Linked DNA regions of Pseudobacteroides sp.. The protein of the gene in region 2 interacts with the protein of the main gene of each other region in a pairwise test. Links are inferred from orthologs where the notes say so. Each region holds a gene or a part of one and is shown on either strand. Other genes may lie near its edges.

Region 1 (5,525 bases), on a different replicon or contig from region 2:
TTTCAGGTAGTAATACCAAGCTGAGGAGTATAGTACATAATGTCATTCCCGATAGGATTGTTGCAGGTACATACATGGTGGCTTCGGCAATAACAGGCGGGGATATAGTCTTAAAGAACGTGGTTCCTGAGCACATAAACTCAATGATATCCAACTTGAGGGATTGTGGCTGCAGTGTAAATGTAAAAAGAAATCTGATCAGAATCAGCGGGCCCACCAGGCCAAGGTCTATAGACATAATAAGAACATTGCCTTACCCGGGATTTCCTACCGATATGCAGGCACAAATGGTTTCTCTTCTTTCTATAGCTAGAGGTGAAAGCATAATTGTAGAAACGGTTTTCGAAAACAGGTATAAACATGTTGAGGAACTTATCAGAATGGGGGCAAATATAAAGGTAGAGGGAAGAATAGCAGTTATAAAAGGTGTGAAAAGGCTTATAGGAGCCAATATAACCTCAAAGGATTTAAGAGGCGGTGCGGCACTGGTATTAGCAGGTCTTGTAGCAGAGGGTGAAACAAGGGTGGATGGTCTCAAGCATATAGACAGAGGATATGAGGATATTGAAGGAAAGCTCAGAGGAGTTGGAGCATCCGTAGTTAGGATTGATGAGGAATAATTATATTAGAGAATACTATTTCTATTAAAAGTATATAATTATGCAGTAAGGGGTAGGAACTTTGAAACTACGAAGGATTAAAAAAGACAGTGGGCTTGATAATAAGAAACAAAAGAAAATCAAAAAGAATAACAAGAAAAGGATAAAGGCAATCAGAAGAACTGTTCTTTTTGTTCTCTTTATAGTATCTTTAGTACTGTTCGCTTTATCTCCTTTATTCAATATAACAGCAATAGAGGTTTATGGAAACCACGTTATAAATTCCGAAGCCCTTATATCTGTTGCAAAAATTCAGGTAGGAAGCAATGGTTTTAAGAAGGTCGGAAACAGTTTAAAGAATTATTTTTTCTTTAGATATGGAAAAGAAGAAAATAGTATTATAAAAAGCTTCTCGTATGCAAAGAAGGCAAAGGTTATGTTTTGCCTTCCTAATACTGTCAGAATAGAAATAGAAGAAAGATGTCCCATGTTTTATATAAGCCGAAATGGATTGTTTTTGCTTATAGATGAAGATGGGCATGTTCTTGAGGAGTCGGATAAGCCGTTTAAAAGTGTTATTTATGTAGAAGGAGTAGCATTTAAAGCCCATAAGTTAGGACAAGCCTTAAAGGCGGAGGATCCTGATTACATTAAATATATAAAAAGACTGCAGGAAGAAATACCAAAGTATGATGAAAATAATAACGTTAAGATGAATCCTCTTATTACAAAAATTGATGTAGGTGATCCCTTCAGAATTAAAGTAGAGCTTGACAACAGAATTTTAGCTGACCTTGGTGATCTTGAAGATATTGGTTACAGATTGGATTTTATAAGGGATATATATTTTAACAAACTTAAAAAAACAGATAAAGGATATCTGGAATATAATGATGATCGGAAGTATAATTTTAAGATGAAATAAAAAACAAGGAGGAAAAATATGCTGCCACTTATTGGTATATTAGCAGGGATAATAATAGGAGTTTTTGTGCCGTTTCAAATTCCTTACCAGTATTCGACATATGTTGCTGTGGCTATATTAGCAGCACTGGATTCTGTATTTGGAGGGATTGCTGCATCTATGCAAGGCAAATTTGACATGAAGGTTTTTCTTTCGGGCTTCTTCATGAATGCACTATTGGCAGCTGCATTGGCATATATTGGAGATCAGCTTGGCATTCAGATTTACTTAGCAGCAATATTCGCATTTGGTAACAGATTATTTTTAAATTTTGCAATTATTCGCAGAATTCTATTGAATAAATATTCAAAAAAAGATAATATATAAAATGAATTAATTTTATTTCTTTGACATTTCCATTTAGTATCTAGATTATTATAAGGTGCAGCTTTAAAATAACTGTTCTTTTTATTATTATAGGAGGTTTTCATAAGTGGGAAACATTATCGTTGGCATAGATATCGGCACTTCGAAGGTGAGTACTGTTATTGGCCAGGTTGGCAAAACAGGTGAATTGGAAGTTTTTGGCCACGGAATGGAGCAATGTAATGGCGTTAAAAAAGGTGTTATTGTTGATATAGAAAGCACATGTTCCAGTATCAGATCAGCAGTTCAGAAGGCAGAAGCAGCAGCAGGTCTTAAAATCAGTTCTGCGTATGTAAGCATCAACGGTGTACATACTTCAATAATTAAAAGCAGGGGAAGACTTGCCATATCAAATGATAACCGTGAGATAACTGGTAAAGATGTGGACAAGGTCCTTCATGCTGCAAGAAGTATAAATATCTCTGATGACAGAGAAATTATCGATATTATTCCCCAGCAGTTTATTGTTGACGGTTATGATGAGATTATCGATCCTGTAGGAATGGCCGGTCTCTCCCTTGAAGTGGATGCTGACATTATTACAGGCAAAATAACTTCTGTCCAGAATATTGTCAAGAGTATGGAAAGGGCAAACCTGAAGACAGACGGCCTTATTGTAGAAGCTCTCGCAACCAGTCAATTAGCTCCCACACAGGATGAGAAGGAAATGGGAGTTATTCTTATTGATATAGGAGGAGGGATTACCGATATATCTGTCTTTAAGAACAAGAACATGATTTTCAATGAATGTATAACGGTTGGCGGGGATCATATTACCAATGATGTGGCAATCGGGCTTAAAATCCCATATTCCGAAGCTGAAAAGTTAAAAAGGGAATTTGAGCTGGCCCTCATTTCTCTTATTAAAAATGACCAGGAAGTTACTGTTATAGATATTGATGAAAATAAAAAGAAAAACGTTAAGGTTTCTGAAATAGTAGAAATAATAGAAGCAAGAGTTTTTGAGATATTCTCTTTGTGCAAGGAATTGCTTGAAAAACGTCAGATTAAAGGAGAATTTCCTGCAGGAATTGTTCTTACTGGTGGAGGTATATCCTATGTAGACGGAGGAAGGGAGCTGGCTAATGAAGTTTTCGGTTTGCCGGCAAGAGTTGCATCGCAAAAGTCTGATACCGTTTCAAAGATTGAATACTATACTGCAGCAGGGATTGTAAAATATGTAGGTTCCCACAGCAAAGGAAATGCATATGGCAGTGAGGTAAAGCACCATAAGCAGAAACCCCAGAAAAAGGAACAAAATGTTATAAAAAGAATTTTAAAATTTTTTACATGAATATTATAACAAATGAGTTCTTATTTACGATATACATTATAGAAAAATTGTTATATAATATAAAAATAAAAATGCTTATATTGCGTTAAGCCCAATAATGAGTTATTATTATTTTGTATGATTTCATGATTTATATTAATCGACGAAAAATTACATTTAAATGATATAGATAAGTTTATTGTTTCTTACTAGTTCTTATTTATTAACCAATGAAAAAAGAAGGGGGACTTAAAGTTGCTGGAGTTTGATATTGATCTCGAACAATTTGCTCAGATAAAAGTTATTGGAGTAGGTGGTGGAGGAAATAATGCTGTAAACAGGATGATAACTGCCGGACTCCGTGGGGTTGAGTTTTATTCAATTAATACAGACAAGCAGGCATTGTTTTTGTCAAAATCAAATACAAAAATTCAGATTGGAGATAAACTGACAAAGGGCTTGGGTGCAGGTGCCAATCCTGAAATCGGTGAAAAGGCAGCAAATGAGAGCAAGGATGAAATTGCTCAAGCTATAAAAGGTGCGGATATGGTATTCGTTACAGCCGGTATGGGTGGCGGAACAGGTACAGGAGCGGCACCTGTGGTAGCTCAGATTGCCAAGGAAATGGGAATTTTGACAGTTGGTGTTGTTACAAAGCCTTTTATGTTTGAAGGAAGAAAAAGAATGCAGCATGCTGAAAGGGGGATTGAAACCCTCAAATCTACAGTGGATACTCTGGTTACCATTCCAAATGACAGACTTTTGCAGGTAGCTGAGAAGAAGACATCCATAGTAGATGCATTCAGAATTGCTGATGATGTTTTGAGACAGGGTGTGCAGGGTATATCCGACCTTATTGCCGTACCGGGTCTTGTTAATCTTGACTTTGCCGATGTTAAGACAATTATGTTCAACACAGGTATAGCACATATGGGTATCGGTAGGGCAGCAGGTGAAAACAGGGCTGAGGAAGCAGCAAGGCAAGCCATTCATAGTCCTCTGTTGGAAACATCCATAGATGGAGCACGCGGGGTTCTTCTTAATATTACAGGTGGTGCCGATCTTGGGCTGTTTGAAGTAAATACTGCAGCAGAGTTGGTTCAGCAGTCTGCTGACCCTGATGCTAATATTATATTCGGTGCTGTTATTGATGAAAACCTGAAGGATGAGATTCTTATAACTGTGATTGCTACAGGGTTTGACAAGGGGCCTATTGTTAAAAAGATGGAAAAGCCTTCTTTTGACAGAAGCTCAGAAAGACAGCAGGAAAGAAATGTGGCTAATCCGCCTGCAAACGAAAAGCAACAGCCTGCAGCTAGCAATTATAACAATTCAAGTCAGAGTGATGAGCTTGATATTCCTACTTTCTTAAGAAGGAATAGATTTAAATAATAGCTTTCAATAAGATATAACGATCAAAATAGTGCAAGATTCTAAGAACTGAGGGCTTATATGCTTCTCAGTTCTTTTTATTAGTTGTCGTGATTTTTATAGATAAATGTAAGAATTAGGACAATTATTATTAATTAAAGCCAATCACAGCAATTGACTCTTAGGATTAATAAACATATGATTAGATTAAGTATGTAAAATTATATTTTGCAAATATTTAAATAATTTTAGGGGGAGCAAATTTATATGGCGAAGAAAGTTTTTTTAAAGAAAAGCTTAGTTGCACTTCTTAGTCTCAGTTTTTTGATAAGTTCAGTAATCTGCATTCCATTAAGGGCTAATGCTGTACCCGAGTACAACTTTGCGAAGGCTCTTCAGCTTTCACTTTATTTCTATGATGCAAATAAATGTGGGCCAGGTATAACAGGTGGTCGTCTCGAATGGCGTGGAGATTGTCATGTGGAGGATAAGGAGTTACCGTTGATTCCCTTGACAGAAAGTTTTAGGGGAACAAACTTGTCTCAAAGCTTTATAGACAAATATAGGTCAATACTCGATCCCGATGGGAACGGCTCATTGGATTTGAGCGGTGGTATGCATGATGCTGGAGATCACGTTAAGTTCGGTCTTCCACAAACTTATGCAGCCTCAACTGTAGGTTGGGGGTATTACGAGTTTCGAGACGCATATATAAAAATTGGTGAAAAAGCACATATTGAAGATATACTCAGATGGTTTAACGATTATTTACTTAGATCCACATTCAGGGACAAAGACGGTAATGTTATCGCTTTCTGTTATGTGGTAGGAGAAGGTGATATAGACCATGACTGGTGGAATCCGCCGGAACTTCAAAACTCAAAAATGATTAAGGACTTTGAAAGACCTGCATATTTTGCTACTTCTGAGAAACCTGCGAGTGACCAATGTG
Region 2 (7,986 bases):
ATGGCAGAATTCTGCCCCAGGACATACTTGAGCTTCCGCCATTGGGATGCATAAATGTGCACGGCTCACTGCTTCCTAAATACAGGGGAGCTGCACCGATTCAGTGGTCTGTCATAAATGGGGAGAAGGTAACAGGTATTACTACAATGTTTACCGATATAGGAATGGATACAGGAGACATGCTTCTAAAGCAGGAGGTAGAAATACCTGCACATATGACAGCCGGAGAACTTCACGATTGTCTGTCCATAGTAGGTGCACAGGTGCTGGGTCAAACGCTTGAATGCCTTAAGGCTGGGGCCCTTAAAAGGGAAAAACAGCCGGAAGAGGAAGCCACATATGCACCTATGATGACAAAAGAGACAGGGCTTATCGACTGGACTAAAAGTGCGTGGGAAATACACAATCTGGTAAGGGGGACAAATCCTTGGCCAGGAGCTTATTCGGAGTACTTAGGAGCCAAGCTTAAGGTCTGGAAGACCATGCCTGTGGAAGGAAGTAATGAAGGGCATAAACCGGGTACAATAATAAAAGTTGGTAAGAGTGGTCTGATAGTTGCGTGTGGTGAAGGAATCATTAATGTTCTCGAGATACAGCTAGAGTCAGCCAGAAGAATGACTGTTGAGGAATATCTGTGCGGGCATAGAATAAATGAAGGTGAAGTAATTGGATAAATATTTAAAGAAATTTATACTTTTTTCTATAGCGGTTGTAACTGCATTTTGCCTTATAATTATGGGCATGGCTCTTATTTACCGCAATTTTACTATTTCCAATTATAATTTCATAATACTTTTGGTAATGCTTGGTTTTGGAGCTGTAACTGCCTTATTGATTGTGTCAATTCCAATTATTTTTTCAACCTACAGGACTGGAAGAATAAGGCCTTCTATGGCTGTTTTTGCAAGAAAGAGCCTTAATATTCTATTTCCTCTTATTTCTCTGATGTTAAAACTTCTGAGGAATAATAAGGATGCAATTAGGAGATTTTATATAAATATCAACAATATATTAACGGAGTCAGAAGGTGCAAAGTTTAAGCCCCAGGAGGTGCTTCTGGTTTTGCCCCATTGTCTTCAGAATTTTGAATGCTCCATAAAAATAACTGCTGACATAGGAAACTGTAAAAACTGCGGGTTATGCACAATCGGAGACATAAAAAATATGGCTTATGATATGGGGATAAAGGTAATGGTAGTGACTGGTGGTACAGCTGCAAGAAATATCATTTTACAAGAGAGGCCTAAAGTTGTAATAGCGGTTGCTTGTGAAAGAGACCTTATAAGTGGTATATTTGATGTGAGAAACTTGTGTGTAATAGGTGTAACAAACGAAAGGCCTAACGGCCCATGCAAAGACACCTTTGTTCAAGTTGAAACCCTAAGGAAAAAGATAAACAGCATAATTTTATGATGTAATATTACATAACCTTATTGCCAACAATATATTACAAATTTACAAAAAAGTGAGACAGTTATATGGCTATTGATTTACCAAGAGAAATTGCATTAAAGACAATTTACGACATAAATGAAAAGGGTGCGTATTCTAATATAGCATTAAGCAAACAGCTTGAAAGTAACACGCTTAAAGATGTGGACAGAGCATTTGTTACAGATTTGGTATATGGCACAATAAAATGGAAGCTCACCATTGACTACATAATAAGTAATTTTTCCAGTACCAAGCTAAAGAAGATATCACCCTGGATACTGAATGTACTGAGACTTGGTGTGTACCAGATACTTTATATGGACAGGATTCCCGAGTCTGCAGCTTGCAATGAAAGCGTCAAGCTGTCTAAAAAGTATGGACATGCCGCATCAAGCGGGTTCGTTAATGGCATATTAAGGAATATTGCCAGAAAAAAGAATAGCATATCCTATCCCGACAAACAGAAAGACCCTGTTCTTTATTTGTCTGTTAAATACTCCCATCCTGATTGGCTGGTAAACGAATGGATAAATAACTTTGGTGTAGAGTTTACTGAGAGTTTGCTGATAAGCAACAATGAGGTTCCTGATTTTACCATAAGAGTAAATACACTCAAGACAACCAAAGAAGAACTGATTTCCAATTTTAGAGAGAGCGGTTTAGAAGCATCGGAAGGCCGGGCGGTGGATGAGGCCCTTGTTTTGAAAAATCCAGGATCTTTTTTAAAGCTGGATGTGTATAAAGCTGGACATTTTCAGGTACAGGACGAAAGCTCCATGCTGCCTTCCAAAATACTTGATCCAAAGCCGGGTGAGTTGGTTATAGATGTTTGCAGTGCTCCTGGGGGTAAGACGACGCATATGGCACAGCTAATGAATAATAAAGGAAGTATAATCGCAAGAGACATTCATGAACATAAAATCAGCCTTATAAATGAAGCTTCAGAGCGGCTTGGAATCAGCATTATTAAAGCACAAGTCTATGATGCTTTGATGGTGGATGAAAGCTTGGTGGAAAAGGCTGACAGGGTGCTGGTTGATGCACCGTGCACAGGTTATGGAATAATCAGGAAAAAACCTGATATAAAATGGTCCAGAACCATGTCAGATTTAAAGGAGATAACAGAACTGCAGCTTAAAATATTAAGTGCTGCATCTAAATATGTAAAGCCGGGCGGCTTTATTGTGTACAGTACCTGTACTATTGGAAAGGAAGAAAACAGGGATCTGGTAGAAAGATTCCTGACTAATAATAAAGAATTTGATTTCTGCGGATTTAATGAGCTATTGCCTGAGGTTTTAAGGGAATACTCGGGTAATGGATATATAGAAATATATCCTAATATAAACAAGATAGACGGATTTTTTATTGCAAAGATGAGAAAAAGAGGATAGTATGGAGAAAAAGCAAAACCTAATAGATTTAACAATTGAAGAGCTGGAAGAAGCACTTATTTCAATGGGACAGCCTAAGTACAGGGCAAAACAGATTTTTCAGTGGTCCCAAAAAGGTGTTTTGTCTATAGATGAAATGACAAACATTTCAAAGGATTTAAGGCAATTGCTTAAAGAAAACTTCAGATTTGACAGGCTTAAAATTCGTAACAGGCTGGTGTCAAATATTGACGGTACAATAAAATATGTTTTGGAGTATGCTGATGGAAATGTAATTGAAAGTGTTTTGATGAAGTACAAGCATGGTTATACGGCATGTATTTCTTCCCAGGCCGGGTGTAAAATGGGATGCAAATTTTGTGCATCAACAGGCATTGATTTTGGAAGAAACCTTACAGGCGGTGAAATGGTGGACCAGATTCACACTATAGAAAGGGACCAGGGTGTAAGGGTAGGTAATGTGGTTATTATGGGTATTGGAGAACCCCTTGATAACTATGACAATCTGATTAAGTTTTTAAGGCTTGTAAACCATAAGGATGGTCTCAATATTGGATTAAGACATATATCCGTATCTACCTGCGGCCTTGTGCCTCAAATCATCAATCTGGCTCATGAAAACCTTCCTGTTACACTTTCAATATCTCTGCATGCACCCAATAGTGAAATTAGAGAAAAAATAATGCCTGTAAATAAAGCATATTCTATTGACAAATTGATTGAAGCATGTAAGATATATACAGAGGTAACTGGTAGAAGGATAACATTTGAGTACGCAATGGTATCGGCTCTCAATGATTCGCCTGAAAATGCAAAAGAGCTTTCAAATAGGCTAAGAGGGATGTTATGCCATGTGAACCTAATACCGGTTAATTCGATTGAAGGTAATGAGTTTAAGAGAGCAAGGATGGATAAGATACAAAAATTTAAAAACGTTCTCGAAAAGCATGGGATCGAAACAACTGTAAGGCGAGAATTAGGAAGCGACATTAATGCAGCTTGCGGGCAACTGAGAAAAAGCATAACAGACGATTGAATTTATAGGGGAACAAAGATTACAGTCTATTTTTACAAATTGTCCATACTAAGGAGTGGTTTGGTGAGATTCGGGGTCAGATGTGATAAAGGAAAAGTCAGAGAAATTAATGAAGACAGCTATAATATATTAGCGAGCCTTCCAGGTATTCCTGTTACTTTTATAATTGCAGACGGAATGGGCGGACATAATTCCGGGGAGATTGCAAGTAAGACAGCTGTAGAATCAATAAGTAAAAATATATCTGAAAATCCTGATATCTTTAAAGAGGGAGAGGATGTCGAAAAAGCCATCAAATCTGTTATAGAAAAGGCTAATGTAGATGTCTTTAAAAAATCTCTTGAAAATGAAACGGATTCCGGTATGGGCACCACCCTTATAGCGGCAGTAGTTGTAAACAGAAGGCTGTATATAGGACATGTTGGAGACAGCAGAGTATACTTGATTCGAGATAATAAAATGGAAAAGCTTACTATAGATCACTCATATATTGAAGAATTAGTCAGAAATGGTACACTTACTAAAGAGGAAGCGGAAAAGCATCCCAATAAAAACCTCATTACAAGAGCTTTAGGTTGCGGAGAAGTGTTAGAAGTTGATACTTATACATATGATATACAAGAAAATGATGTAGTTTTGATGTGCACGGACGGTTTAACCAATATGTTAAATGAAGAGAGAATATTGGAAGTAGTAAATAATTATGATGATTTAGATCTTGCCTGCGAGAAGTTAATAGGGGATTCCAACGAAATGGGTGGAGAGGATAACATAACTGTTATAATTTTCAAAGAATAAGGAAAGAATCAAGATAAAAGTGTTATAGAGTGAGGAATAAGGAGGATTGATTGTGGAAGGTCAAATTCTTGGAAACAGGTATGAATTGATTGAGAAAATAGGTGGGGGCGGAATGGCCCTTGTATATAAAGCAAAATGCAGTTTGCTTAATAGATTTGTTGCGGTTAAGATATTAAGACAGGAGTTTACAAATGACCAGGAGTTCGTAAAAAGATTCAGAATCGAAGCACAATCTGCGGCAAGCCTGTCATACCCAAATATAGTTTCAATATATGATGTGGGACAGGATGGCAATATACATTATATAGTCATGGAGTATATTGAGGGAGTTACTCTTAAAGACTACATTGAAGAAAAGGGTGCGTTGGATTGGAAGGAAGCTGTCAATATAGAGGTGCAGATATGCTCTGCGATTGAACATGCACATAAAAAGCGTATAGTACATAGGGATATCAAACCCCATAACATACTTATTACAAAGGATGGAATTGTTAAAGTAACAGACTTTGGTATTGCCAGAGCGGTATCGTCATCAACTATAACAATGGTTGGAAGTACCATAGGGTCTGTGCATTATTTTTCACCGGAGCAGGCCAGAGGTGGGTTTACCGATGAAAAATCGGATTTATATTCTCTCGGAATAGCACTTTATGAAATGGTTACCGGAAAGGTTCCTTTTGAGGGTGAAACTCCGGTTGCGGTTGCACTGAAGCATTTGCAGGAAATGCCGGAGGAGCCCATCAACATAAAAAGTGATCTTCCAAAAGGTGTAAACAGCATAATAATGAAAGCTATACAAAAGGAGCAGAGCAACAGGTACAGCACGGCCACCGAGATGCTTGACGATTTGAGAATGGTCCTAAAAGATCCCTCCAGCGAGCCTTCGACAAAAATAGATATAGATAGCTCACCGACAAGAAGGATTCAAATTGTACAGTCAGATAAGCCCATTGAAAACCCTGTGAAAGAAGCTCCTGTAAAACAAAATCAAGAGGAAGCGATTGATGATATGAAAAATAAAAAGAAGGACAGGATTACATGGATACTAGCTTTAGCGGCATCAATGCTAATAATTGGGTTGCTTGTTTTTACAGCATTTAAGTTTATTGTTCCGGGAATAATGCCTGCACCAAAATCAGATTTTGTACTGGAAAACTATGTCGGAAAAAATATTGACGATATCAAACAGGCACTTGAAAGCGAAGGCATAACCGTTGTCGTTGAAAGGAAGAATGACAAGGATGCCGAAAAGGATACCATTACCTCACAAAAGCCAAAGGAAGGAACCAAAATCAAGCCTGACCCGTATAATCCGGTAACCTTTTCTGTCAGCAATGGTCCGGAAATGGTGAGGATACCTGATCTAAGCAAGAAATCTTCAAGGGAAGCCCAGAAAATGTTGGAAGACATTAGCCTGACAGCCAGAGTGGAAGACGAATACAGCGATGTAATAACAAATGGATTGGTTATTAGAACTGAGCCCGGTGTTAATGAAGAAATTTCTCCAGGCTCAACTGTGACAATATACCTTAGCAAGGGGCCTGAGATAATCCAAACAGTCGTACCAAACCTCATAGGACTTACAAGGGTAGAGGCACAAAGGTCTCTTGCTCAGAATAAGCTTACCCTTGGAAGAGTATTGCCTGAGGACAGTGCAAACCATATAGACAGGATCGTAAATCAGGATCCTGCCCCTAATACTACTGTAACTGAGATGTCGGCTGTTAATATAACCCTTGATACTGTAAAAATCACTGAGGTTCCTAACCAAAATGCTACACCAAATGGGACACAAACTCCTACGCCTGCAAAGACTAAGGATATCCCTGTGAAGATTCCTCTGGCCAATGCGGATACATTTGGTGATACTGTAAGGGTTCTTATTGAAATGACACCTAGTGATACTGGAAAAAGTACTGTAATAATGGATGGTACAGCAAACAAACAGGATTTTCCATTAAGTGTTACAGTGCCTGTGCCTGAAAATGGAAGTACAAATATTAAAGTATATGTTGATAATAAGCCTAATTCAGATATGAACGTTGATTATTCCGGGAGGTAGGTAAGTTGCCTTTAGGTGTTGTAATGAAGGGGATAGGGGGATTTTATTATATAAAATCCCCCTCCTATGGCATAGTTGAATGCAAGGCGAGAGGGATTTTCAGAAAAGACGATATTATACCCTTGCCTGGAGACAAGGTTTCTTTTTCAATAGTTGATACAGATAAGAATACAGGGCTCATTGAGGAAATTTTGCCACGGACCTCGGAGCTTGTCAGGCCAGCTGTAGCAAATGTTACTCAGCTTGTAGTTGTTGTAGCAATCAAATCACCGCAGCCAGATTTCTTATTATTGGATAAAATGCTTATTACTGCAAGTATCAAGGATATAAAACCTGTTATTTTGATTAATAAAATCGATAAAAGTACTGAAGAGGATGTTGAAAAAGTAAAAAAAGCATATGAAAATACTGGCTACAAGATGTTCTTTTTAAGTGCCAAGACTCATGAAGGGTTTGATGAGCTAATGGATATTCTAAAGGATAAAATAACGGTTTTTGCAGGCCAATCGGGAGTCGGCAAGTCAACAATTCTAAACCGATTAGCGGGATCTGTACTCATGGAGACCGGTGAGGTCAGCGACAAAATTGAAAGAGGAAGGCATACTACAAGGCATGCGGAGCTTTTTGATCTTCCAAACGGAGGACTTGTGGTAGATACTCCGGGATTCAGTTCTTTCGAGCTTGCAGGAGTTGAGCTTAATGACCTTGAGCTTCATTATCCGGAGTTTGAAAATCATTTGGGAAGATGCAGATTCAATGGTTGCAGCCACATAAATGAGCCGGATTGTGTTGTAAAGGAAGCGGTAGTTAATGGCGATATAGATAATGAAAGGTATGAGAGATTCGTCCATTTCTATTGCATGCTAAAGAAACAAAAAGACCAGAGATATAGAAAGTAGGGGCGAAAAATGATTAAAATTGCACCGTCAATTTTGTCGGCAGATTTTTCCAGTCTTGGCGAGGAGGTCGCAAGAGCGGAGAAGTCGGGTGCCGACATTATACATATAGACGTAATGGATGGATGTTTTGTTCCGAACATCACTGTGGGCCCAGCGGTTATAGAAGCTATCAAACCTTATACAAAGCTGCCTTTGGATGTACACCTTATGCTGATAGAGCCTGACAGGTATATAGACAAATTTTGCGATGCAGGTGCCAGTATAATTTCTGTTCATGTTGAAGCATGTAAACATCTCCATAGTACAATACAAAGCATCAAACAAAGAGGAGTTAAGGCTGCAGCGGTATTAAATCCGGCAACT

The links. The genes of interacting proteins can lie anywhere in the genome.
Region 1: the proteins of rlmN (region 2) and ftsZ interact in binary tests that used the Escherichia coli proteins (3 or more experiments, as listed by UniProt). The link is inferred for Pseudobacteroides sp. from one-to-one orthologs.

Annotation. Positions count from the first base shown.
Region 1 is NZ_DATCTU010000112.1:116,229-121,753, forward strand. Bases 2,543-5,525 are described here. They hold ftsZ (cell division protein FtsZ), read left to right. Parts: upstream 2,543-3,457; coding sequence 3,458-4,594; downstream 4,595-5,525. Other genes in these bases: ftsA (cell division protein FtsA), read left to right, coding at 2,543-3,223; VIO64_RS18320 (glycoside hydrolase family 9 protein), read left to right, coding at 4,841-5,525. In the rest of the region: murA (UDP-N-acetylglucosamine 1-carboxyvinyltransferase), read left to right, coding at 1-620; VIO64_RS18300 (hypothetical protein), read left to right, coding at 682-1,524; VIO64_RS18305 (small basic family protein), read left to right, coding at 1,543-1,890; more of ftsA, read left to right, coding at 1,997-2,542. UniProt on the Escherichia coli protein: Essential cell division protein that forms a contractile ring structure (Z ring) at the future cell division site. The regulation of the ring assembly controls the timing and the location of cell division.
Region 2 is NZ_DATCTU010000011.1:46,364-54,349, reverse strand. The notes cover bases 1,946-4,846. They hold rlmN (23S rRNA (adenine(2503)-C(2))-methyltransferase RlmN), read left to right. Parts: upstream 1,946-2,829; coding sequence 2,830-3,864; downstream 3,865-4,846. Other genes in these bases: pknB (Stk1 family PASTA domain-containing Ser/Thr kinase), read left to right, coding at 4,715-4,846; VIO64_RS03270 (Stp1/IreP family PP2C-type Ser/Thr phosphatase), read left to right, coding at 3,928-4,662; rsmB (16S rRNA (cytosine(967)-C(5))-methyltransferase RsmB), read left to right, coding at 1,946-2,828. Outside these bases: fmt (methionyl-tRNA formyltransferase), read left to right, coding at 1-674; VIO64_RS03285 (DUF116 domain-containing protein), read left to right, coding at 667-1,413; more of rsmB, read left to right, coding at 1,479-1,945; more of pknB, read left to right, coding at 4,847-6,724; rsgA (ribosome small subunit-dependent GTPase A), read left to right, coding at 6,730-7,623; rpe (ribulose-phosphate 3-epimerase), read left to right, coding at 7,633-7,986.